3 regions of the Blautia massiliensis (ex Durand et al. 2017) genome follow, and region 2 is predicted to be linked to each of the others. Evidence: predicted binding sites of a transcription regulator. Region 2 holds the regulator's gene; each other region holds the start of a gene.
The links. The regulator HrcA, encoded in region 2, represses chaperone genes, less so after heat shock. The targets are predictions, from matches to a motif close to TGTTAGCACTCNNNNNNNNNGAGTGCTAACA.

Region 1: V9W66_RS07005 (Hsp20/alpha crystallin family protein) is a predicted target of HrcA. The motif match lies at 2,858-2,888, and genes of this name have one in related genera.
Region 3: groES (co-chaperone GroES) is a predicted target of HrcA. The motif match lies at 2,150-2,180, and genes of this name have one in related genera.

The regions. Positions count from the first base shown of each region.
Region 1 covers NZ_CP146725.1:1,445,616-1,454,108, forward strand. The annotation lists gene V9W66_RS06995 (AraC family transcriptional regulator) at 57-902, shown strand; gene V9W66_RS07000 (glycoside hydrolase family 36 protein) at 918-2,549, opposite strand; gene V9W66_RS07005 (Hsp20/alpha crystallin family protein) at 3,067-3,519, shown strand; gene V9W66_RS07010 (orotate phosphoribosyltransferase) at 3,888-4,532, shown strand; gene V9W66_RS07015 (hypothetical protein) at 4,602-5,603, opposite strand; gene V9W66_RS07020 (DUF4317 domain-containing protein) at 6,280-7,494, shown strand; gene V9W66_RS07025 (HAD family hydrolase) at 7,505-8,302, shown strand; gene bglX (beta-glucosidase BglX) at 8,375-8,493, opposite strand, start outside.
Region 2 covers NZ_CP146725.1:3,205,789-3,214,281, reverse strand. The annotation lists gene V9W66_RS15100 (16S rRNA (uracil(1498)-N(3))-methyltransferase) at 1-643, opposite strand, end outside; gene prmA (50S ribosomal protein L11 methyltransferase) at 648-1,601, opposite strand; gene dnaJ (molecular chaperone DnaJ) at 1,760-2,959, opposite strand; gene dnaK (molecular chaperone DnaK) at 2,981-4,873, opposite strand; gene grpE (nucleotide exchange factor GrpE) at 4,931-5,566, opposite strand; gene hrcA (heat-inducible transcriptional repressor HrcA) at 5,585-6,628, opposite strand; gene V9W66_RS15070 (ABC transporter substrate-binding protein) at 6,805-8,058, opposite strand; gene V9W66_RS15065 (glycoside hydrolase family 172 protein) at 8,074-8,493, opposite strand, start outside.
Region 3 covers NZ_CP146725.1:3,843,495-3,851,987, forward strand. The annotation lists gene V9W66_RS18145 (FtsK/SpoIIIE family DNA translocase) at 1-1,612, shown strand, start outside; gene rlmH (23S rRNA (pseudouridine(1915)-N(3))-methyltransferase RlmH) at 1,609-2,088, shown strand; gene groES (co-chaperone GroES) at 2,204-2,491, shown strand; gene V9W66_RS18160 (ABC transporter substrate-binding protein) at 2,714-4,285, shown strand; gene V9W66_RS18165 (ABC transporter permease) at 4,385-5,335, shown strand; gene V9W66_RS18170 (ABC transporter permease) at 5,349-6,182, shown strand; gene V9W66_RS18175 (ABC transporter ATP-binding protein) at 6,198-7,157, shown strand; gene V9W66_RS18180 (ABC transporter ATP-binding protein) at 7,154-8,131, shown strand; gene V9W66_RS18185 (L-cysteine desulfidase family protein) at 8,209-8,493, shown strand, end outside.

The sequences.
Region 1 (8,493 bases), 1.8 Mb from region 2:
ATATTTTAAACTGATATTACTTATAATAACCATATATCGAAAGGCAGAAAACTCTCATGAAAAACAAGCAGGTCATGAACCGCCAGACTTCATCAAAAGAACTTCATCTTATTTCCTGCGGCTGGGAAAAATGTACACCGGAGCAGTCCTATGGTCCAGGTGTACGGCGGTATTACACCATTCACTTTGTGCTGAGCGGGCAGGGCTATTTCTATATGAATAACCGGAAGTATACCCTGAAAGCCGGACAGTGCTTTTTCATTCCTCCTATGACCAGCTCTCTCTACAAAACGGAACCTTCTGATCCCTGGACTTACATCTGGATCTGCTTCAACGGGGAAAACGCTCCAACGCTTTGCGAGCACTGCCATCTTACCGGGGAAACTCCGGTCCAGCAGCTGAATTCGGTTCTTCCATATCAGGAAACTATTCTTGAAATGATGGCTCATCCACAACTGACGCCTTCCGGTGAGGCCTATATCCAGAGCGGTCTTTACCGGATCATTGCCCTGCTGGAGGAAGAATTTCATGCTTCCTACACCACCATGGAATCCAACGATAATTTTTACATCACACAGGCTGTTGATTACATCAAAAAAAGTCCGCTGCAGAATATCACTGTGACAGATGTTGCTGACTATCTCCATATCAGCCGAAGCCACCTTTACGGACTTTTTAAAAAACATCTTGGAACCACACCCCAAGCATTCCTGACTTCAGCCAAGATCATCAACGCCCGGGAGCTTCTGACCATCACGGATATCCCTGTCTCCAGCGTGGCGTTCTCCTGCGGATATCAAAATCCATTTGCCTTCTCCCGTGCCTTCAAAAAAGAAACCGGCATGACGCCACGGGAATACCGGGAAAAATATCATCATGCCGAGGATCTTCTGGATTGCTGAACCACTTTTCCTGATTTACGGAACAACTACCTTGGCATTATAGTATTCCACCGCAGCATCCATGGTCGGACCTTCGTTGTCAAACCAGTCATAAGTGATGGTTTTGCCGTTTTCTCCCCATACCTCCGGGCAGTCGATTTCTTCCCAGTCAAGCGGAACAAAATGCTCTTCCTGTTCTGATGCACGCAGCATGATCTGATGCAGCTCCTCAAATTCCTCCGGATTCAAAACTCCAGGTTTTGCGGATACAAACAGTGGTGTACCGCTCTTTGCAAGAACGTCTGCCCACTGACGATTTTTCTCCCATGGGATCATTCCGAAAATACCGACACAGTCTGCATCAATATGGTAAAACGTATTGTGCTGCGGAAGACGGAATGCCAGCGTATTTACGCCCATTCGTCTGGTACGCTCCCAGATACGTCCGCTGGTATCGTCACCGGTCCGGTTCAGATGCATCAGGCCTGCGCCGAGATGTCCGATGGTATTGCAGCCGATGATCACTGCGTTGTTGCTCCGGGAAGCATCATAAATCTCCTGATAAAGCATTTTTACGATTTCTGCGCTGGTTTTGGTCGGATCATAAAAATGCCATTTCTCCATGGAATTGTCTCTTAAATTCGCCTCAAATCCCCATTTCCCAAAGAGATCAAAGGTAGAAAAATCATGCTTGATCAACGTGTATCCCCAATCACAAATCCTCTCGATATCTTTACGGATATATTCCAGTGCATCCGGGTGGGACGGATCGAGACAGCCATTATAGGAAATCCTCCACTCATTCGGGATATTCTCATCTTCATTAAGAAGCAGACGGACCCAGATACCCGGGCGGACACCTTTTTTCTCCAGCTTGTCTGCAAGACCTTTCATATCCGGAAATCTGTCATTGCCTTTTGTCCATGGTCCACCGTTGTATTCATCCAGGCGGTGATGTTCCTGCCAACAGTCATCAATGACCATGAACGGAGGATTTTTTACACCTTCGGTCAGTTTCAGGATATAATCGGTATCACTTAAGATCTCCTCTTCGGAGCTGTCACCGTAAGCATAGTACCAGTTATTGCTTCCATATACCGGAAACTCCGGGAAGATCGGATCTGTACACATTTTTTCACAGAATTTCTGTGCAGTTTCAAAAGTATCTGCTCCTTCTGCTTCCATACAGACGATCTGCGCGGCACACAGCTTTCTTCCTTTCAGCTGTACTCCTGTATTTCCGCAGCGAACATCCAGAAACAAAGTAATTCCTTTGGTATCCACCTGCCAGCAGCACATAGCAGAAGGACGGACCTTTACGCCAAAGCAGAGAACCTTCTCAGAAAGCTTCGCCAGAAAATACCATGGCAGATAACGGTTTCCGCTCATTCCATACCATTCCGCATCACCATAGGTACGTTCCCAGGCATCTCCCAGAAATCTGGCTGATTTCGGGATCTTATAGTTCCATCTCAGCTTCACACATCTCACTGCATCCTCGGATGTGACAAATATATCCTCATGTTCACCTGCGTCCTGAAATTCCACAGTAGTTGCACCGGCAGCTACTGTCGTCTGCCCTCCCTGGCACACAAGTCTCTCCTCTTCTGTTTCCACTGTTACATAATCCGGTACCCCAAGCTTAAAATCTGCATATTTTTTCTGCATTATTCTCTCCTCCTGTACTTTTTCATTTACATTTTGCTTTACCTGCATACTCATGAATACTGTCTTTCTATCGTCTGTTCAACTCAGAAGAATGTACGAAAAATTTTTTTAATACATTTTGTCTATATGCCTTATTATATTGATTTTTTTGGTTTTTTCTATGCTTTAAAGTTATTATAACATTGCAGAATGTTCAATCTGCATAAGCTTATCAGTCCTTGTCCCATCCGCTTTTTAATATAAGAACATAAAGGACTAAAGGTGGAAATTAGTTTTTCATTTTACGGGACACAAATTCTTCACAGTTTTTTTAGCACTCACCTCTTGACTTTGCTAGCAACATGTGTTATATTACATATAGAACAAAGGAAGAGATAAAAAAAGAACTTCCAGATGTTCAGAGTAAAACCAAACGATCACCACTGCGGAATAACCCGAAGTGGTAACTATATACCGACAACAGTTGGATTTCTTGATCCACCGGAACGGCTTTTCAATTTGAAAGGAGAAATGACTTATGATGTTCCCGAGTGTATTTGGAGAAAACTTATTTGATGACTGGATGGATGATTTTGGATTCAGAGATAATTTCTTTAGCGGAAAAAACCCTCTTTATGGCAAACATGCAAAAAATATCATGAAAACGGATGTACGTGAAACAGATAAAGGCTATGAGCTGGATGTAGATCTTCCAGGATTTAAGAAAGATGAAGTACAGGTACAGCTGAAGGATGGTTATCTTACCATCTCCGCTGCCAAGGGTCTTGACAAAGACGAGGAAGACAAGAAAGGCAATTATATCCGCCGTGAACGTTATGCCGGCAGCACAAGCAGAAGCTTCTATGTTGGTAATGGTGTAAAAAACGAAGATGTCCATGCAAAATTTGAGAACGGTGTTCTGAGACTTTCTATTCCGAAAAAAGCAGCTGAAGAGATTGAAGCTGATAAATATGTATCTATTGAAGGCTGACATTGACTCACTCTCACAGGAGGAGGATCCACAGGGATTCTCCTCCTCTTTTTTATACGCAATAATACATATGACACTCTCTTTCCAATTTACTACGTACTCACAAGTACTTTCACTCTATAGTAATGATCCTATTGTCAAAGTTTTCATGATATTGGATATTTTTTAACAAATATGCTTGATTTTTTGAATATTTTTTATATATTTCGCATTATATTATTTCATTTTTTTGGAATTAATGGTATAATATGCACAGCTAATCGGATATTTGCGATCCGCATTCGGTTAAATAAATCTGTTTCGTAATCCTTCAGGATAATTCTCCTGAACAACCACGTAAAACACGATCACGACAGGAGGTATTTATTATGGATCAGGACAACATCATAAAAATTTATGCACGCAATGACAACCGCATACAGCTTAAAATGATTCCGGGACACTTCGTAACATCCCAGTCCCATATCACACACTACCTGGATCTCACCACCATGAAATCCAGATGCGCTGAAGCACAGCGTATTGCATCCGCTCTCGCAGCAAATTACGAAGCATCCATTCCGGTAGACACCATCGTCTGCATGGACGGACTTGAAGTGATCGGTGCTTATCTCGCCGAAGAACTGACCAAGGCCGGCGTTCTTTCCATGAATGCACACCAGACCATCTACGTCATCACCCCTGAGTTCAACAGCACCGGACAGATGATCTTCCGCGACAACTATGAACCAATGATCAATGGAAAAAACATCCTCATCCTAAATGGTTCCATCACCACCGGATCCACATTGAACCGAGCTATCGAAAGCGTTCTGTACTATGGCGGTAAGATCCGCGGCGTGGCAGCCATCTACAGCAGTGTAGACAGTGTAGCCACACTCCCTGTCCACTCTATCTTCCAGGCCAGAGACATCCCGGACTATCACTCCTACCGCTCTGACAACTGCCCACTGTGCAAAAACCACCAGAAGATCGATGCTATTGTCAGCAGTTACGGATATTCTGTATTATAAGATTCAGATCAATCAACGAATCCCCCATGGATAGCAAAACCAGTGGGGGATTCTCTTTATCTTTTCTTATTATAATTGATATTCTCTGTACATGGCTTCACGCATTTCTTTATCTGTAACAACCTTCTGGATCTCATTACCACGATCATCAAGTATAAGCCTGTTGATCAGAACACTCAGTCGTTCTTCCCCCTGGGCCATTCCCCGGGCCATTCCCTGGGCCATTCCCTGAGCCATTCCCTGAGCCATTCCCTGAGCCATTCCCTGTTCTCGCCCCAGTGCTTCAGCCTGTTCTTTAGCTTCCGCCATCAGTCTTGCCCTTTTCTCAGATTCCAGTTCCAGAACATGTCCACCCATAATCTCACCTATTCCTTTCCGGACTTTCTCCTCATTTCTGAAAATATGATCAGATATCCGAGTTATCAGTCCAATCAGATCACTGAACAGTTCAGACCTTCCAGATTCAGTGATCTCTACCTCCAGTTTACTCCGGATCACTTCATATTCATTCAGTAATTCCTGAAAAAGTTGTGGATCCTCACTCATCTCATGCCCTCTTTTTTCATATCGCATGATATAAAAAGGAAGCAGCATAAGAAGACTCTTTTCAAATATCTTATCTTTTGTATAATTCTCTACTTTAATGGCAGGCACTCTGTACAAATGACATCCCCCATCCGGAAAAACCACATCCACTTCCAGAAAATCCGGCGTATTCCTACTATTTCTCAGATACAACACACAAGAACGTGGAAACTCCATCCGATACCTCCGTCCCTGCTTTCTGGCAAACTCAACAGCAGTTGCAAAATCATACTCTATCATCCGTACAGCCATTGTCGTGTCATCCGTACTCTGACATTCTATATGATAAATCCTGTTTCCGATCAACAGCCGCGAATCCGTAATAATCTCACCATCCACCCGCTGATACTCATTACGTAGCTGCACAATCTCCACATCAGCCGGGTATGATGTATGAAAAACATCATTGATCAAAGGCACGACCAGAAACGTCATTTTCTCCATCATAGTACGAAAAACATCATCAAAAATCGTATTATCTCTCAAACAATACTCCTTCTGGTATATACAATTATACCATCAGCCAAACACTTCAGAAACCCTGTATACAGTTTTTATAAATATTTTTTGAAAAAACGCTTCAGACATTGAAGCAAAAAGAAACCAAATAAATGGTTAGATCTTATAAGATATACAAATCATACCACACATCCCACCACAACACCACAAAAACCCATCTCCAAATTTCGACACCACCTTCCAACGTCCAGCAACGCGCCGACATTCACAACCTCCCTCCAAACCACATGGAATCTCAATCTTCCAAACTACAGGCGTCCAGCAACGCGCCGACGCTCACAACCTCCCTCCAAACCACATGGAATCTCAACCTTCCAAACTACAGGCGTCCAGCAACGCGCCGACGCTCACAACCTCCCCGGCAAACCACAAGGAAACTCAGCCTTTCCTCCCAGCCATCCAGCGCAGCGCTGATGGCTCATCCAACTCCCGTCAGACCACTCTATCCCTCCCACCATGACCGCACAGTGTGAGGTTTGCAGCAGAAGTCCAGGTGCTTTGGAGTGAGCCTTGGTCCATACTAAGCGTCTGAGGTGTCTCCCGGACTTCTGCTGCAAATCTCACACGTCCGTCCGCGTCATCTTGCCCCCACCAAACACCTGTGCTATAATCAAACTAATTAAAAAACCGAGGTAAACCACACATGAACAAAAAAGAAATCGCAGAAATAAAAAAACAATTCACCCCTGACCGCTGCTCCATCACCCGCATCTGCGGCTGCTACGTAGACGGTGAAAAAAACAAAAAAACCGAACTCAAAGAAGCCTTCTTATCCTTATCAGAGGAAGAAACCTTCAAATACTTCGACATCTTCCGAAAAACCCTCACCGGCACCATCGGAAAAAACCTCATCAACATGGAATTTCCTCTGGATCAGGAAACCGAAGGCGGAACCCAAAACTTCCTCATGAAACTCCGCAAAAGCAAACTCACCGACGACACCCTCACCGAAGCCTTCTACGACAGAATCATAGAAAACTACGACTACGGTGAAAACTACTACATCATCCTCATCCACGCAGTCTACGACATCCCCGGCAAATCCTCCGACGGTGCCGAAATGTTCGACGCTTCCGATGAGATCTACGATCACATCCTCTGCAGTATCTGCCCGGTCAAGCTCTCCAAAGCAGGCCTGCATTACAATGCAGAGACAAACAATATTGAAGACCGTATCCGGGACTGGCTGGTAGAAATGCCTGACTGGGGCTTCCTTTTCCCACAGTTCAACGACCGCAGTACCGATATCCACGGACTTCTCTACTACACCAAAAACGCCGAAAATCTCCGCTCCACCATGATGGAAGAAGTCTTCGGCTGCACCACACCACTATCTGCCGGAACCCAGCGTGACTCCTTCAATGCTCTGGTGGAAGAAACCCTTGGTGATGACTGTGCCTACGACACAGTCCTTGAGATCCACGAAAAGCTCAACGATCTCATCGAATCCCAGAAGGACGAACCGGAACCTGTTGTCCTCACCAAATCCGAAGTCAAACGTCTCTTCGAAGAATGCGGCGTAGAAGACGAAAAGCTCCAGAACTTCGATGAACAGTATGAGCTTGCCGCAGGAGAAAAATCAGCTCTGGTAGCATCCAACATCACCAACACCCGGAAATTCGAGATCAAAACCCCTGACGTGGTGATCCACGTAGCACCGGACCGGGCAGAGCTGGTAGAAACCCGCATCATCGATGGTCGAAAATGCCTTGTGATCCCCATGGAAAGTGAAATAGAACTCAACGGCATCCGTGTCAGCACACTGAACTCTGTTGAAGATACATCCGCAGAACCGCTTCCTGTTAATGATATTACTGACATTGATAACAGTAACACCGAAGAAGAAATCCCATTTTAAAGGAGACCTTATGAACGATAAAAAAATCCTGTTCTTCGACATAGACGGCACACTGCTTACGCCTCACCCCTTCAAGGTTCCGGAGAGCACCAGCCGCGCCCTCACAAAAGCCCATGAAAACGGTCATCTTCTTTTCATCAACACCGGCCGCACCAAAGTAATGATGCCCTCTGCACTCTCAGAGCTTCATTTCGATGGCTATATATACGGCTGTGGAACCCACATTTACATGGACAACAAATTGCTTTTTTTCCGCACAGTCCCAAATCTTCTGTGCAAGGAAACCGTAGACCTTCTCCGCAAATGCAAGATCGAGGCAATTTTTGAATCCAACACTGAGATCCTGTATGATGGCGCATCTCCGGCCCAGTCCGAATTCGGAGTCAAAATGCGAAAAGAGATTCCAATGGTCGACATCACGAAATTCAATCGGGAGGATGCCTGCACTTACTCCTATGACAAATTTCTGGTACATATGCTGCCGGATTCCAATGTCGAAAAATTCCGCAGCTTCTGTAATGATCATTACACCTATTTTGATCACGGAGACGGAATCTGGGAAGTCACACAAAAGGGTACCAGCAAAGCCACAGGCATGGAATTTCTCCTGGACCGCCTTTCCATCCCCAAGGAAAACTGCTATGCATTCGGAGACAGTCCCAACGACCTTCCCATGCTGAAAGCTGCCGGAGTCAGCGTTGCTATGGGAAACTCCTACGGTGGCGTTGAAAAAGACTGTGCTTATCAGACTACTGCTGTGGATGAGGACGGAATCTATAATGCTCTGACGCATTTTAAACTGATCTGATCTTCTGATTGATTTTTTATCTGCATATAATAACAGCGACAGACGGAAATATTATCCGTCTGTCGCTGTATTTTAACCGATTAGCTTCTCTTCCGGCAGTAATATAAATTCTGCTTTATTTTCTGTTCTACTGTCAAAACCAACATATACTTTAAATTTACCTGGTTCCGATATATACCTTCCCTGCTCAT
Region 2 (8,493 bases):
CTTCCATGGCATCTGCCACTTCCTGCTCTTCAAAGCCACCCTCAGGGCCGATAAAGACACCTATGCTTTTTCCCGGTTCGATCGACCGGATCAGTTCTTTCGTCTCTTTCATTCCCTTTGCAAGCTCATAAGGGATCAATAGAACATCCAGTTCTTTTGCATAGACAAGGGCTTCTTTAAAGGTCATCACAGAATGTACCTCCGGCACCAGCATACGCTTGGACTGTTTTGCCGCACTTTCTGCGATCTGCTGCCAGCGGGATACTTTTTTTTCTGCTTTTTTGTTATCCAGTTTTACCACGCAGCGCCTGGTTGAAACAGGAACAACAGAATATGCTCCAAGCTCTACTGCCTTCTGGATGATCAGCTCCATCTTATCAGCCTTCGGCAGTCCCTGAAAAAGATAAATACGGTTCTGCAGCTCATAATCCGGCTCCTGTACATAGAGGATATGAAGCAGGACTTCATTCTCCCCTGCGTTTTCGATCACACAGTGATATTCTTTTTCCTTATCGCTAATCCAGAGCTCCTCGTCTTTTTTCATGCGGAGCACATTGACAATATGATTGACATCATTTCCTGTGATACGGATCTCATGTCTGTCCCTGTCGATCTGATGAGGTTCCACAAAAAATCGCTGCATGAGATCAGTCCTTTCTTGCTGTCACAGATACCCACTCGCCCTGATGAGTCACCTCAACAAGCGTCAGTCCGGCGTCTTTTACAGCCTTCACTACGACATCCTCCTTTACATCCAGAATGCCTGATGTAATGTAGTAAGCGCCCTTTTTCATCTGTGCAACGATCACCGGTGTCAGCGGTACCAGAACATCTGCCAGAATGTTTGCAGTTACGATATCATATTTCTCATATCCGACCTGATCCTGAACTTCTTTGTCATCGATGATATTTCCGATCATCATGTCAAAGGATTTCTCCTCGATCTGGTTGGCCTCCTTGTTCTCAGATACTGCCGGAACTGCACAGGGATCAAGATCTGTACCAACCACATGACCTGCACCAAGCTTCAGTGCAACGATCCCCAGGATTCCACTTCCGGTTCCCACATCAAGGATCTCCATTCCCGGCTTCACAAATTTCTTCAGCTGACGGATCACAAGCTGTGTGGTCTCATGCATTCCTGTACCAAAGGCAGTTCCCGGATCAATGTGGAGGATCATCTTGTCCTTATCTTCTGCCTTCACTTCTTCCCAGGACGGTACGATCAGAATATCGTCTACATAGAACTGATGGAAGTACTGTTTCCAGTTATTGATCCAGTCCTTGTCCTCTGTCTGGGACTCTGTGATAGTGGCTTCTCCGATATCCACAAAGCTTCTTAAATCTTCCAGGGCTTCTTTTACATCTTTCAGGATGGCTTCTGTATCTGCATCCTCTTCCAGATAGAAATTCAGATATGCGATCCCGTCATCTGCTGGTCCCTCCGGCATGATATCCACAAACATCTGTGCCTTATCCTCATCGGTCAGCGGCTGCTTGTCCTGAATCTCCACACCTTCAATCCCCACCTCGGCAAGTGTACAGATCACAATATCCTCTGCCTCTGTTTTTGTCTTAAGTGTAAAACGGTTCCATTTCATATTTTATATCTCCTTATGCTGTATACACATTTACGGATTTTCATTCCAGTCTGTCGCCTGTTTTCTATTGTCCCGAAAACGGGCACTTCTTTTAATATACACGAATACAGAAAAAAAAGAAAGAGGCTTTTTGCGCCTCTTTCCTGTTTTATGTTCATTTATTCCTCAAATATTTCCTTTACTTTCTCACGGAAACCTTTTTTCTTCTTTTCTGTTTTTTCAGATTTTTCGGAAGTCTCGGCTGTACTGTCTGCTGCCGGACGGTTGCCGCATGCCGCATCAAAAGCCTCCAAAGCTTTCTTTGCCTCCTCATTAAGGTTAGTCGGAGTCTGGACTACCAGGGTTACATAGTGATCACCACGAACATTCTTGTTACGTAATGACGGAACACCTTTGCCCTTCAGACGGATCCTTGTATCAGTCTGTGTTCCCGGCTTCACCTCATAGGCAACCTCACCGTCTACCGTATTGATACGCATCTCCCCGCCAAGTGCAGCCTGTGCAAATGTGATCGGAGCTGTTGAAAAGATATTCATATCCTGTCTCTGGAAGATCGGATGACGGGCTACATTTACCTCCACCAGGAGATCTCCTCTCGGTCCGCCGTTGGTTCCCGGTTCGCCTTTTTCGCGGATACGGATACACTGACCATTATCAATACCTGCCGGTACAGATACCTGGATCTTCTTTCTGGAAGAGGTATATCCGGTTCCATGGCAGGCATTGCATTTGTCCTTGATCACCTTACCGGTTCCATTACAGTCCGGACAGGTCTGAACATTACGTACCATACCAAACATGGACTGCTGAGTGTAAACGATCTGACCCTGGCCTTTACATTTCGGACATGTGACCGGTGATGTTCCAGGTTTCGCTCCGGTTCCGTGACATGTGGTACACTCATCCTTCAGAACGATCTCCAGCTCTTTCTCGCATCCGAAAACCGCTTCCTCAAAAGTAATGTTCACACGTGCACGAAGGTTGGCGCCCTTCATCGGTCCGTTGTTGGCCCGTCTGTTTCTGCCTCCGCCGCCGAAAAGGTCTCCGAAGATATCTCCGAAGATGTCTCCCATATCTGCGCCGTTGAAGTCAAATCCGCCAAAGCCGCCGGCTCCGCCTCCACCGCCGTTTTCAAATGCCGCATGACCAAACTGATCATACTGTCTTCTCTTGTCGGCATCACTTAAAACGGAGTAAGCCTCTGTCGCCTCTTTGAATTTCGCTTCAGCCTCTTTATCACCCGGATTTACATCCGGGTGATATTTCTTGGCCAGCTTACGATATGCTTTTTTTAATGTTGCGTCATCGGCGTTTTTATCCACACCTAAGACTTCATAATAATCTCTTTTATCAGCCATTGTAATTATTTCCTACTTGTCTTAGACTTCCTTGTAATCAGCATCTACAACATCATCGCCGTATCCTGCTTCATTTCCGCCCTGGGCACCAGCGTTTCCGCCCATGTTACCCATATCCGGTCCAGGACCAGCCTGACCCTGAGCTCCCTGAGTCTGCTCATACATCTTGGAAAACAGCTTCTGAGCGCTCTCCATCATCTTCTCCTGTGCAGCTTTGATGTCTGCAACCTGAGAATCAGTAAGCTCCTGTGCATTTGCTGTCTGTGCAAGAAGATCCTTCAGTGCATTGAGGTCTGCCTCAACACTTGCTTTATCATTTGCATCAAGCTTGTCGCCTGCTTCCTTCAGAGCATTCTCAACCTGGAATACCATGGAGTCTGCATTGTTTCTTGTATCGATTGCCTCTTTACGTTTCTTATCCTGAGCCTCGAACTCAGCTGCTTCTTTGACAGCTTTGTCGATATCGGAATCGGACATGTTAGAACCAGCTGTGATCGTGATGTGCTGCTCCTTACCTGTTCCAAGATCCTTAGCAGATACATTAACGATACCGTTGGCATCGATGTCAAATGTTACCTCGATCTGCGGAACACCACGACGTGCTGGCGGGATTCCATCCAGACGGAACTGGCCGAGGGATTTGTTGTCTTTTGCGAACTGACGCTCACCCTGTACAACGTTGATATCTACAGCTGTCTGGTTGTCTGCTGCTGTGGAGAAGATCTGGCTCTTCTTTGTAGGAATTGTAGTATTTCTCTCGATCAGACGAGTTGCGATACCACCCATTGTCTCAATGGACAGAGACAGCGGAGTAACATCCAGAAGAAGGATATCACCGGCACCTGCATCACCTGCAAGTTTACCACCCTGTACGGAAGCACCAAGTGCAACACACTCATCCGGATTCAGGTTCTTGCTCGGCTCTTTGCCTGTTAACTGTCTTACCTTATCCTGTACTGCCGGGATACGGGAAGAACCACCAACCAGAAGTACCTGGCCAAGCTCGGAAGCTGTGATACCTGCATCAGACAGTGCACGGCGAACCGGCTCAGCAGTCATCTCTACAAGGTCATGTGTCAGCTCATCAAATTTAGCTCTTGTAAGGTTCATATCAAAATGCTTCGGTCCCTCAGCTGTAGCTGTGATGAACGGAAGGTTGATGTTTGTTGTTGTTGCAGAAGAAAGCTCTTTCTTAGCCTTCTCAGCTGCCTCTTTCAGTCTCTGAAGAGCCATCTTGTCGTTGCTTAAGTCTACGCCCTCTGTTCGCTTGAACTCGGAAAGCATGTAATCTGTAACCTTCTTATCAAAGTCATCTCCACCAAGACGGTTATTACCAGCTGTGGAAAGAACCTCGATAACGCCATCACCGATCTCGATTACGGATACATCGAATGTACCGCCGCCAAGGTCGTATACCATGATCTTCTGCTCTTTCTCATTGTCAAGACCATATGCAAGAGCTGCTGCTGTAGGCTCGTTGATGATACGTTTTACATCAAGACCTGCGATCTTACCTGCATCTTTGGTAGCCTGACGCTGGGCATCGTTGAAGTAAGCCGGAACTGTGATAACTGCCTCTGTTACTTTCTCACCAAGATATGCCTCTGCATCCTTTTTCAGTTTCTGAAGGATCATTGCTGAGATCTCCTGTGGAGAATATTTCTTGTCATCGATGGTTACACGGTAATCGGTACCCATCTCTCTTTTGATAGAGGAGATCGTTCTGTCTGCATTTGTAACTGCCTGACGTTTTGCAGGCTCACCTATCAGACGCTCTCCTGTTTTTGTGAATGCTACAACGGATGGTGTTGTTCTTGCGCCTTCTGTATTTGCGATAACTGTCGGCTGTCCACCTTCCATTACGGCTACACAGCTGTTTGTTGTACCTAAGTCAATACCAATAATCTTTCCCATGATTTTTTCCTCCTGTTTTAGTCTGTATCTGTAAAATTACAACTTGTTAACAATTAATCAGTTAGCAACTTTTACCATGCTGTGGCGTACTACAAAATCCTTATAAGTGTAACCTTTCTGGAATTCTTCCACCACGATGTTCTCTCCAACCTCTTCATCCTCCACATGCATCACTGCATTATGGAAATCCGGGTTGAATTCCTTTCCAACTGCTTCGATCGGCTTCACACCAAGCTCATCCAGTGTTGTGGTAAGCTGCTTGTAGATCATTTTCATTCCATCTGCAAAAGCATCGCCTTCCTGTGCCTGTGCAAGACCTCTTTCGAAGTTATCCACAACCGGCAGGATCTTTTCAACGATCTCTTTTGCTCCGATGATGTACATGCTGGATTTTTCTTTTTCCGTTCTTTTACGGAAATTATCAAATTCAGCCATGGTACGCTTCAGGCGATCGGTAAGTTCCTCCACCTTCTGCTCAGATTTATCTTTTTTCTTCTTTCCGAAGAAGGAAGCTTTTGATTTTTCTTCTTTTTTATCCTCTGAGGCAGCTTCTTCGCCTGGAGTATTGTTTTCTTCCTCCGGCAGATCTTCTCCCTCCGGTGTCAGGTTTTCTTCTTCCTGATCTCCGTCAGTTACGGGGATTTCCTTCTCCGCTTCCTGCTCTTCGGATGTTTTCTTTGTCTCCTCCGACACTTTTTTTCTACCGCCTTTCTAAGTTTTCTTCTTTTTCAAAACGTCATCCAGATGATTCTTCAGTTCCTTCAGACTGTCCACTACATTCTCATAATCCATTCGTTTGGGACCGATGATCCCGATGGTTCCGTACATTCCGTCTCCCAGTTCATATCTGGCAGTTACAATGCTGCAGTCCTTCATGGTCTGGATCGGCATCTCATCACCGATGTAAACCTGGATTCCTGTATTCTCTCCATCTGACATCTGTTCTTTTACAAGATCGGCAAGTTCATGCTTCTCCTCAAATGCGGAAATCAGCTCCGTTGCCTTCTCTTTATCGGCAAGCTCCGGATACTTGAAGATGTTCGTTGCACCTGAAGTATAGATCTCCATATCTTCCTCTTCCACATGAATGGTGGCTGCCACTGCATCCAGAACCGTTGCCACCACACCGCTGTGGCTGCCTGCCTGTTCCTTCAGTCTGGCGATCATCCCAAGGTTGATATCCTGGATTGGGATCCCATTGAGATTGGTGTTAAGAAGAAGATTCAGTTTCAGGATCGTCTGGTCGTCCATTTCCTCATCCAGATTGATGATCTGGTTCCGGACTGTGTTGTTGTCACTGACAACCACTGCCACAAGCTGAAGCTCGCTCATTCTCGACAGCTGGATGAACTTGATCTTGTTGCCGCTGTACTGCGGAACGGAAACCATGGTAGCATAGTTGGTATTGGAAGCAAGAACCTTCGCAACCTTCTTAAGCACCTTATCCATCTTATCTGTCTTCTCAATGATCAGATCTCGCAGCTCTGCAACCTCTGCTTCCTTCTCCTTCATCAGCTCATTGACGTAAAGTCTGTAGCCCTTATCTGAAGGAATCCTTCCTGCTGAGGTATGAGGCTGGACGATATAGCCCATATCTGTCAGGTCTGACATTTCATTTCGGATCGTTGCGGAACTTACATTGAGATCCGCATACTTGGAAATGGTCCTGGAACCAACCGGTTCTCCGGTCTCCATATAGGTCTTGATGATTGCTTTTAAGATTTTTTGCTTGCGCTCATCCAACACCTCTTCCATGAAGCCATCTCCTTTCCTTTTTATTCTTTCCTGACGGATGTTGATTCTTTTTTTATATCTGTTAGCACTCATTTTAGTGGAGTGCTAACATCTACAGTCTTTAAGATATCACCATGTAAAATATTTGTCAATATGTTTTGAAAAAAAGTTCTTATTTTTTCAAAACAAAAAAAGCATCAGTACGATGCTTTTTTGTAATACTGGTCTATGCAGTCCTGTGCCCCGGCAAAAAATTCCGCTTCTGTTTTCTGTCCCAGCACATATTTCTGAAATTCCGTTCCCATGGACGAAACAGCTTCTATGGAATCGGCACACAGTGGTCTTGCCTTCAGCTTATAATCTTTCAGATATTGCCGGATCATTTCAATGCCATCCAGATCAAAATTCTTATCCTCGATCACATCCAGTCTTGCCGGACACATTTTTGTCAGCTGTCCGTAATTTTTACTGGCCTCATATCCGGACACATACTGAAGGAACTTCAGAGCTGCTTCTTTATGATCAGAATTTTTATTCAGTACATACTGCCAGGTTGCGACATTGGTCACCTTCTTGGCAAATTCCGGAAATAGTGCCATATGGATCTTATCTTTTCCATATACGCCTGCATTCTGAAAGGTCCTCAACGCACCGGTATACATGAACATACATCCATACTGGCCGTTTATAAATTTTTCATTCAGCTGATCATGCTGGTCGATCAGATTCTCCTCTGATATCATCCCTGTATCCAGCATTCGCTTCATATATTCTGCCGCTTCTCTGGTTTTCGGATCCGTCCAGTCTGTATAATCTCCTCCGAAAAAATTGACATACTCGCTGATACTGTTATATATGTAGGAAATCTCCCATGCATCCCCGTATGCATATTTTCCCGTATTCTGAAGCTTTTTCTGAAGGATCTCAAGATCACTGAAACCGGAGAGTCTGTCCAGACCAGCCTGATCCAGCAATCCCTGGTTCACCCAGAATGCCATGATATCCATCCTGAACGGTACCGAAAAAATATGTCCGTCTGACATGCATATTTCTTTCAGGTATTCCTGTGGAAAATTCGCCGCTGTCTCCTCTGTCATAACCGTATCTTCCAGCGGAAGAAGAAATCCCTTATGCTTAAATTCGGATATCATCTCATCATTTACTGTGATCAGATCAACAGAATCATCTCCTGATGTCAGAAGAGTTGCTATTTTGGCCTGGCGATTGTCCGCATTAGACGGACATTTTTCGATATGGATCTCTATTCCAAGATCCTTTTCCGCCTGACTGATAAAAGAATCAAAGCCCTCTGTGTCTGCATCCACATGAAGGATCGTCAGTTCCTGTCTATTCTCCGGCACAATATCAGATGCAGTCTCCTTCTTCTGGGCTCCACATCCTGTCACTGCCAGAGCCAGGGCAAATACCCCGCAAAATACCTGTTTTTTCAATCTCTACCACCCTTTTTATCTGGGCCATCTATCCTCTTTTGACATCAACGGCTGGAACGGTGCATGAGGAAGTGTCTGATACCAGTACGCTACACTTGCCACATCATCCTGTCGTTCAAACAGGCCACGGTATCCGACACCTATCTGCTGAATCGTAACGCGAAGATCCTCTTCAAAGCAGATCGGATCCTGTAAATGCCATCTGTAAAAGCCTCGCATTGGCGGGCAGTCATCATTATGATAAAAATTGTGGATCAGTTCGTCATGGGCAGAATAATACGGATATCCCAGATATGGTGTGTTATAATTCTGTTCCACGGTTTTTCCATCCACCTGTTTGGCAAAGCTCCAGGAACCTCCAAAGTAATCTTCCGTTCCTGTTCCGCAGATGGTCGGATACTCCTCATCTCCGTCAATATAAAACTTCATTTCTCC
Region 3 (8,493 bases), 640 kb from region 2:
CGCTGAGATAAAGGAGGATCCTCAGCCGGAAGCTGAACAGAAGGCATCCCATCAGCCCTCCAGAAACCAGAAGTCATCTCAGACAGAGATCGAGCATGGGATCAGAAATATCCAGCATGAGATCAGCCAGGGAGAAGCTCCGGAGAAGAAACCATATCAGTATCCGCCGCTGAAGCTTCTGAAGCGCGGAGATGGCAGATCTCAGGGAGATTCCGATGCACATCTGCGCAAAACAGCGCAGAAGCTTCAGGAAACCCTGCATAATTTCGGCGTCAATGTAACCATTACCAATGTGAGCTGCGGACCTACCGTTACCCGCTATGAGCTGCAGCCGGAAATGGGTGTGAAGGTCAGCAAGATCGTTGGTCTTTCCGATGATATCAAGCTGAATCTTGCTACACCGGATATCCGCATCGAAGCACCGATACCGGGAAAGGCAGCCGTGGGGATCGAGGTTCCGAACAAGGAGAACAGCCCGGTCATGCTGAGGGATCTTCTTCAGTCAGAGGAGTTTAAAAATGCAAAATCCAAGCTGTCCTTTGCAGCAGGTAAGGATATTGCCGGAAAACCGGTAGTGGCAGATATTGCCAAGATGCCGCATCTTCTTATCGCCGGAGCAACCGGCTCCGGAAAATCCGTCTGCATCAATACGCTGATCATCAGCATCCTTTATAAGGCTACACCGGATGAGGTGCGTCTGATCATGATCGATCCGAAGGTGGTGGAGCTCAGTGTATATAACGGGATCCCGCACCTGTTCATTCCAGTGGTCACAGATCCGAAGAAAGCGGCCGGTGCGCTGAACTGGGCTGTTTCCGAGATGACCAGCCGTTACAATGCCTTTGCGGAATATGGGGTACGTAATCTTGGAGAATATAACAAAAAGGTTGCCAATATGCGGGTCCCGGAGGGAGAAAAGGCACCTGAGAAGATGTCGCAGATCGTGATCATCGTGGACGAGCTTGCGGATCTTATGATGGTTGCGCCGGGAGAAGTTGAGGATGCGATCTGCCGTCTGGCCCAGCTGGCACGTGCAGCAGGTATCCATCTGATCATTGCTACCCAGAGGCCATCGGTCAATGTCATCACAGGTCTGATCAAGGCCAATATGCCGTCCAGGATCGCATTTTCCGTATCTTCTGGTGTGGATTCCAGAACGATCCTGGATATGAACGGTGCCGAGAAGCTTCTTGGCAAGGGCGATATGCTGTTTTATCCTCAGGGATATCAGAAGCCGGCCAGACTGCAGGGCGCTTTTGTTTCAGATGAGGAGGTCAGTGCAGTCGTAGAATATGTTTCTGACAAAAATCAGGGTGCTGTTTATGATACCTCCATTGAGAAGCAGGTCAATACAGCCGGTGTCCCGGGAGGAGCCGGCGACGGTGACAGAGATGTCTATTTTACAGAAGCCGGTAAATTTATCATTGAGAAGGAAAAGGCCTCCATCGGTATGCTCCAGCGTATGTTCAAGATCGGATTTAACCGTGCGGCAAGGATCATGGATCAGCTTTGTGACGCAGGAGTGGTAGGTCCGGAGGAAGGAACCAAGCCAAGGAAGGTTTTGATGTCAGCAGAAGAATTTGAGAATTATCTGGAGGAGAACGGCGGATGAAAATAAGTATCCTGACAGTAGGGAAGATCAAGGAAAAATATCTGCGGGATGCCATTGCGGAGTATTCCAAGCGCCTCGGGCGTTACTGCAAGCTGGAGATCATAGAAGTGTCCGACGAAAAAACACCGGATAATGCCAGCGAAACAGTAGAAGATGCCATTCGGAACAAGGAAGGGGAGCGTCTTCTTAAATATATCCGGGATGATGCGTTTGTGATCACTCTGGAGATCGGAGGCGAACAGCTGACCTCTGAGAATTTCGCACGGAAGATCAACGAGCTGGGAATACGTGGAACCAGCCATATCCAGTTTGTGATCGGCGGCTCTATCGGTCTTGGAAAAGAAGTACTGAAGAGATCAGACTATGCTTTAAGCTTTTCGAAGATGACATTTCCTCATCAGCTGATGCGTGTGATCCTTCTGGAACAGATCTACCGCAGCTATCGTATCATCAGCGGAGAGCCCTATCATAAATAATATCATACTACATATCTGCAAATATCTTGACAATTTTCGGATATGTAGTATGATAAAAAACGCGTAGCACTCGAAACTCAAGAGTGCTAATAATCACAGAAAGAAGGAAATGAATATGGCATTAAAACCAGTTGCAGACAGAGTTATCGTAAAATATTTTGAGACAGAAGACAAAACCGCATCCGGCATCGTACTTCCGGACAGCTCCAAGGAGAAAACCCAGCAGGCAGAGGTTATCGCAGTAGGTGGCGGTAAGGTCGTAGACGGTAAAGAAGTACCGGTACAGGTAAAGCCGGGCGATCGTGTGATCTACGGAAAATACACAGGAACCGAGATCAAATATGAGGGTGAGAAATATCTGGTGATCAACGCAGATGATATCATCGCCATCGTAAAAGACTGATGAAGAATATATAGATCTGGGGCAAGATACAGAAAATTTATCTTGACGCCTGTGTGATCTGTATGTAGAATAAATACAAACTTTAACGAAATGCAGTAAAAAAATTTCTGAAGAGCCAGGGACAGCTTGACAAAGGTAATATGGTATAGTATTATCATGCCTATATCATATTAAACTGGTGGGAAAAGAGGAATACTCACTGAAACACAGGAGGAACAGGAAATGAGAAAAAAAGTACTGGCAGCGCTTCTGGCAGCTGCAGTGGCAGGAACAACTGTTATGTCAGGAATGACTGTTTTTGCAGCAGAAACAGAAGGAACCAAGGCGGAAGGCGGAAATATTACCATTGCAGAAACAGCAGATCCGCAGAACATCAATCCGCTTTATGTTGTGGATCAGACAAGCTTCGATATGATGCAGGCACTGTACAGCCCGTTTTTTGAGATCGTGAACGGAGAGATGTATTACGGAAACGGACTTTGCGAAAGTGTAACAGCCAATGATGATGCCAGCGAATTCACACTGAAGCTCAAAGACGGACTGAAATGGCATGACGGTCAGCCGATCACAGCCGATGATGTGGTATTCACCATGCAGGTGCTGGTAGATGAGAAGCAGAATGTTCCGTACTCTTCTTACGGATACGTTAATGATAAGGCAGTAGAGGCAGAGAAGGTTGATGACCTTACAGTCAGGCTTTCCCTTGGATCATCTTCCGCAGGATTTCTTGGCGGACTGAGCCAGGTTTACTGTATTCCGAAGCATATTTATGACGGCGTGGAGAATATCGGAGAAAGTGATCTCAACAATGAACCGGTGGGAAGTGGTCCTTTTAAGTTCGAGGAATACAAATCCGGAGAGTATTTCAAAGTAACAAAATTCGATGACTATTTTGATGATGTAAATCTGGATTCCATCACCTTCAAGATCGTAAAGGATTCCAGTTCCGCCAATGCGGCACTTGCAAGCGGAGATCTGGATGCACGACTGATCAGCGCAGATGATTACGATACCGTCAGTGCTTACGATAACGTAAACATCAATACCTATAATTCCGGACGTGTCAACGCCATGTTCATGAATGAGCTGAACAAAGATCTTCAGGATGTAAAGGTACGTCAGGCGATCGCATACGCACTGAATAAAGAGGAGTTCTGTCAGTTTGCTTTCCTTTCCGAGGATTATGCAGAGCCTGCAGATTCTATTTTTACACCGGATACACTCTACTATACAAAACCGGACAATACCTACGACAATGATCCGGCTAAAGCACAGGAGCTCCTTTCCGAAGCAGGAAAGACAAGTCTTTCTCTGAACCTGATGTATATCTCCACAGATAAGACAATGGAGAGTGAGGCTCTGTATGTACAGTCTGCCCTTGCCAATGTAGGAATCACCATCAATCTTCTTCCTACAGATGAGTCTACCTTCAAGAATAAGACAAAGGATCCGGAGTGCACAGATTATGATCTGGTACTGAGCTTCTACACTCTGGGAGAAGAGCCAAGCCTTTATGCAGACATGAGTTCTTCCGACAGCCGTTCCAACTATTCCAGGATCAAGGATACAGATCTGGATGCATTGTGGGAAGAGGGAAACAGCACTGCAGATGAGACAAAACGTGGCGAGATTTATAAGGAGATCCAGAATACGATCAATGATAACATGTATATCTATCCGATCGCTTATTCCAATGGTTTCTATGCGGTAAGTAAAGATTTCGGAGGCTTTGATGAATGTCTGTTAAAAACTATTTATTATGATTATTCCAAGATCTACGCATTGGAGAAATAAATAAATTTATAGCGGATGAATACCGGAAACAGAAAGAGGCTGACGCGTTTTTTGCGCCAGCCGATTTCCTGTTTTCGGGGAAAATAAAGGAGGTACATTTTGAAGAAGATCGTAAACCGTCTGATACAGTGTATTCTGACACTGTTTATTGTCTCTGTTCTCTGCTTTGCACTGACAAAAGCAGCGCCCGGAGATCCTGTCCTGACTTATGTGGAACCAAATATGAGTGAAGAATATATCCAGAACCTGAGAGAAAGCCTGGGACTTACAAAGCCTGTCTATGAGCAGTACTTTCTGTGGCTGGGAAGGATCCTTCACGGGAATTTCGGAAATTCCCTGATGAATAACCGGCCGGTCCTGACACAGATGCTGGAGAGGCTTCCCGCAACCGTGATCCTAATGGGAATCAGCATGCTGCTTGGTTTTCTCATTGCCATTGTACTGGGCCTGTATTCCGGAAAAAATAAAAATGGTGTTCTGGATAAGATCACCAGTATGTTCTGTTATGTAGGCATCTCCATTCCTACGTTCTGGTTCGGTATCATGCTGATCTATCTCTTCAGTGTGCATCTCCATATCCTGCCAAGTATCGGTATGCATTCAGACGGCAACCGTTCCTTAGGAGATCTGATCCTTCATATGGTCATGCCCTGCGCAGTTCTGACCTTTGCAAATGCGTCACAGTACATACGGTATTTAAGAAGCAGTACCATTACGGAAATGTCCTCCGATTATGTTATGGTGCAGAAGGCTTACGGAATGAAAGAGTCTGGAATCCTTTTCCGGCATGTACTGAAAAATGCCATGCTTCCTATGATCACAGTTCTTGGAATGAGCCTGCAGTCTCTGGTTTCCGGTGCCATTATCACCGAGCAGGTTTTTGCATGGCCGGGAATCGGTCAGCTGGCAGTGACCGCTGTTATGCAGTATGATTATCCCCTGATCATGGGAATCACCATGTTCACTGCGCTTCTCGTGGTGCTCGGAAATCTTCTGGCAGATATCCTGTATGCTGTCTTTGATCCGAGGATCCGCAAAGCAGGATGTTAGGAGGTAAAGGGACATGAGAGAAAATATCTGGAAAAATATCAAACTTGGTTTTAAGACAAATAAACTTGCAGTGGCAGGTGCAGCAGCGATCATCCTGCTGGCGCTGATCTCCATTTTTGCCTTTCTGTATCCGGTAGATCCCAATGCCATCAGCGCCACAGAGCGACTGAATGCTCCATCCATGGCACACCTTTTCGGTACGGATGATATGGGACGGGATTATCTGGCCCGCTGCATTTACGGAGGAAGAGCATCCCTTCTGGTGGGCTTCCTTTCCATGGTGCTTTCGACAGCCCTTGGTGTGATCATCGGTTCCATCAGCGGTTTTGTGGGAGGAACGGTGGATGCAGTGCTGATGCGTCTGGTGGATGCGCTGATGAGCCTTCCGACATTCCTGATCATGATCGTTATGAATGCCTTCCTGAAACCGGGACTTCAGAACATTGTCCTGATCATCGGCTTTCTGACCTGGATGAACATTGCCAGGATCGTCCGTGGCGAGACCATTTCCCTGAATGAGAGAGAGTATGTCATCTATGCAAAGATCTCCGGACAGAAGAAATTCTCCACCATTGTACATCATATCCTGCCTAACATCATGCCTACCATTATCGTGGCTGCAACCATGAACATTGCCAATGCCATCCTGATGGAATCTGCACTGAGCTTTTTCGGCCTGGGTATCCAGCCGCCTACGGCTTCCTGGGGAAGTATGCTGAGCAATGCACAGCGCTATATCCAGCAGGCACCGTATCTGGCTATTTTCCCCGGAATTCTGATCCTGATCACGGTTGTCAGCTTCAATTATCTGGGAGAAGTATTAAGAAAAGTATTCGAGCCCAAGTAAGGAGGACATTTACATATGGAAAAATTACTGGAAGTAAAAGATCTGAAAGTGTCTTTCTTTACAGACCTTGGAGAGACACAGGCAGTAAAAGGTGCAGGCTTTGCCATCGGTGAGGGGGATTTTTTCGGGATCGTAGGAGAGTCCGGAAGCGGAAAAAGCGTGACCACCAAATCCATTCTCCGTCTCGGACCATCTAACTGTAAGATCATGGGCGGGGAGATCCTGTTCCGGGGAGAAGATATCCTGAAGAAAAATGAAGCAGAGCTCCGTGAGATCCGCGGTGGTGAGATCGCCATGATCTTTCAGGATTCTCTTTCCGCACTGAATCCGGTTTACACTGTTGGCAATAAGATGGTAGAGCTGATCCGACGCCATACCAATATGAACAAAAAAGAAGCAAAGGCCCGGGTGCTGGAGCTTCTCACAGCCGTTGGCATCACAGACCCGGAAAAGGCTATGAACAGCTATCCCCACGAGCTTTCCGGCGGTATGCGCCAGCGTGTGATGATTGCCATGGCCATGAGCAGTGACCCGAAGATCCTGATCGCAGATGAGCCCACCACAGCCCTGGATGTTACGATCCAGGCGCAGATCCTTCATCTCCTTCTGGAACTTCAGAAAAAAAACAATATGAGCATCATCCTGATCACCCATGATCTGGGCGTTGTAGCGCAGACCTGTAAACGGGTAGCTGTCATGTGTGGTGGCTACGTGGTGGAAGAGGGAACGGTAGAAGAGATCTTTCTTCATCCGGGACATCCCTATACACAGGCACTGATCGCAAGCATGCCGCGGGTGGGAGGTACCTTTGAACAGTTTCTGGAGAGAGATCTTTCGGACGGAAACGGTGATCTGTGTCCCTTCCTGAATCGCTGTAAATATGCGGACAAAACCTGTGAAGCCTGTCTTCCGAAATATTATGAGGCTTCAGAGGGACACAGGATATTCTGTCACAGAAGGGAGGAGAAGAGATGAGCAAGCCCTTAATTGAAGTAAAAGATCTGAAAGTATATTTTAAACAGAAATCTCCGAAGCTTCTGTCCTTTAAGCCGGGCATACTGAAGGCTGTGGATCAGGTAAGCTTTTCGATTGAAAAGGGGAAAACCTTCGGTTTGGTAGGAGAATCCGGAAGCGGAAAATCTACCATCGGAAAGGCAATCCTACGTTATCATAAACCCACAGGCGGTGAGATTTTTTATGAAGGAACAGAGATTGGAGCCATGGGGGAAAAAGAACTGCTTCCATACCGCAAAAAAATGCAGTCCGTTTTTCAGGATCCCTATTCCTCTCTGGACCCAGGCCATACAGTGCAGGATATCATCTGTGAGCCTATGGCGATCCATAAAATGTACACGCAGAAAGAACGTAAGGAGCGTGCAAAAGAACTGATCCGCGTGGTTGGCCTCAAAGAGCAGGATCTTCTGAAGTATCCTCATGAGTTCTCCGGCGGACAGCGTCAGAGGATTTCCATTGCAAGAGCACTTTCCGTACAGCCGGAATTTGTAGTCTGCGATGAGCCCATTTCTGCGCTGGATGTTTCCCTGCAGGCCCAGATCGTCCAGATGCTTCAGGATCTTCAGGAAAAATACGGGCTGACCTATCTGTTCATCAGCCATCAGCTGCAGGTGGTCCAGAAGATCTGTGATGAGATCGGGGTGCTTTATCTTGGAAATCTCATGGAGATCGCAGATGCAGATAAGCTCTATTCCAATCCGCTGCATCCTTATACAAAAATGCTGATCTCCTCGATTCCGGTTCCGGACCCGAGAGTCAAAACTCTGGATCAGATCGTTACGGATACCGGAGTACAGTCCAGATCTATCGGGGGCTGCCGCTTCCATAACCGCTGTCCATGGTGTGAGGAACGCTGCAGACAGGAACCCCCCGTACTTCGTCAGGTGGAGCCGGGACATATGGTAGCATGTCATAAATATCAGGAAAAGAAATAATCATAAAATACGGGAAGGTAAATAAAAAAGTGGACAAAAATATATATAAAAACTATCTGGCGATCCTCCGTGAGGAGATGATCCCGGCTATGGGATGTACAGAACCGATCGCTCTGGCCTATGGTGCGGCAAGAGCAAGAGAGATCCTTGGGAAAGAGCCGGAGTGTATCGTAGCAAAATGTTCCGGAAATATCATCAAAAATGTGCGTTGTGTGATCATTCCCAATTCAGGAGGCTTAAAGGGGATTCCTGCAGGTGTGATCCTTGGGGCGGTGGCAGGGGATGCCTCACTGAATATGGAAGTTCTTTCCAAAGTCGATGAAAAGGGCAGGGCACGCTGCCGGGAACTTCTGGAGGCAGAT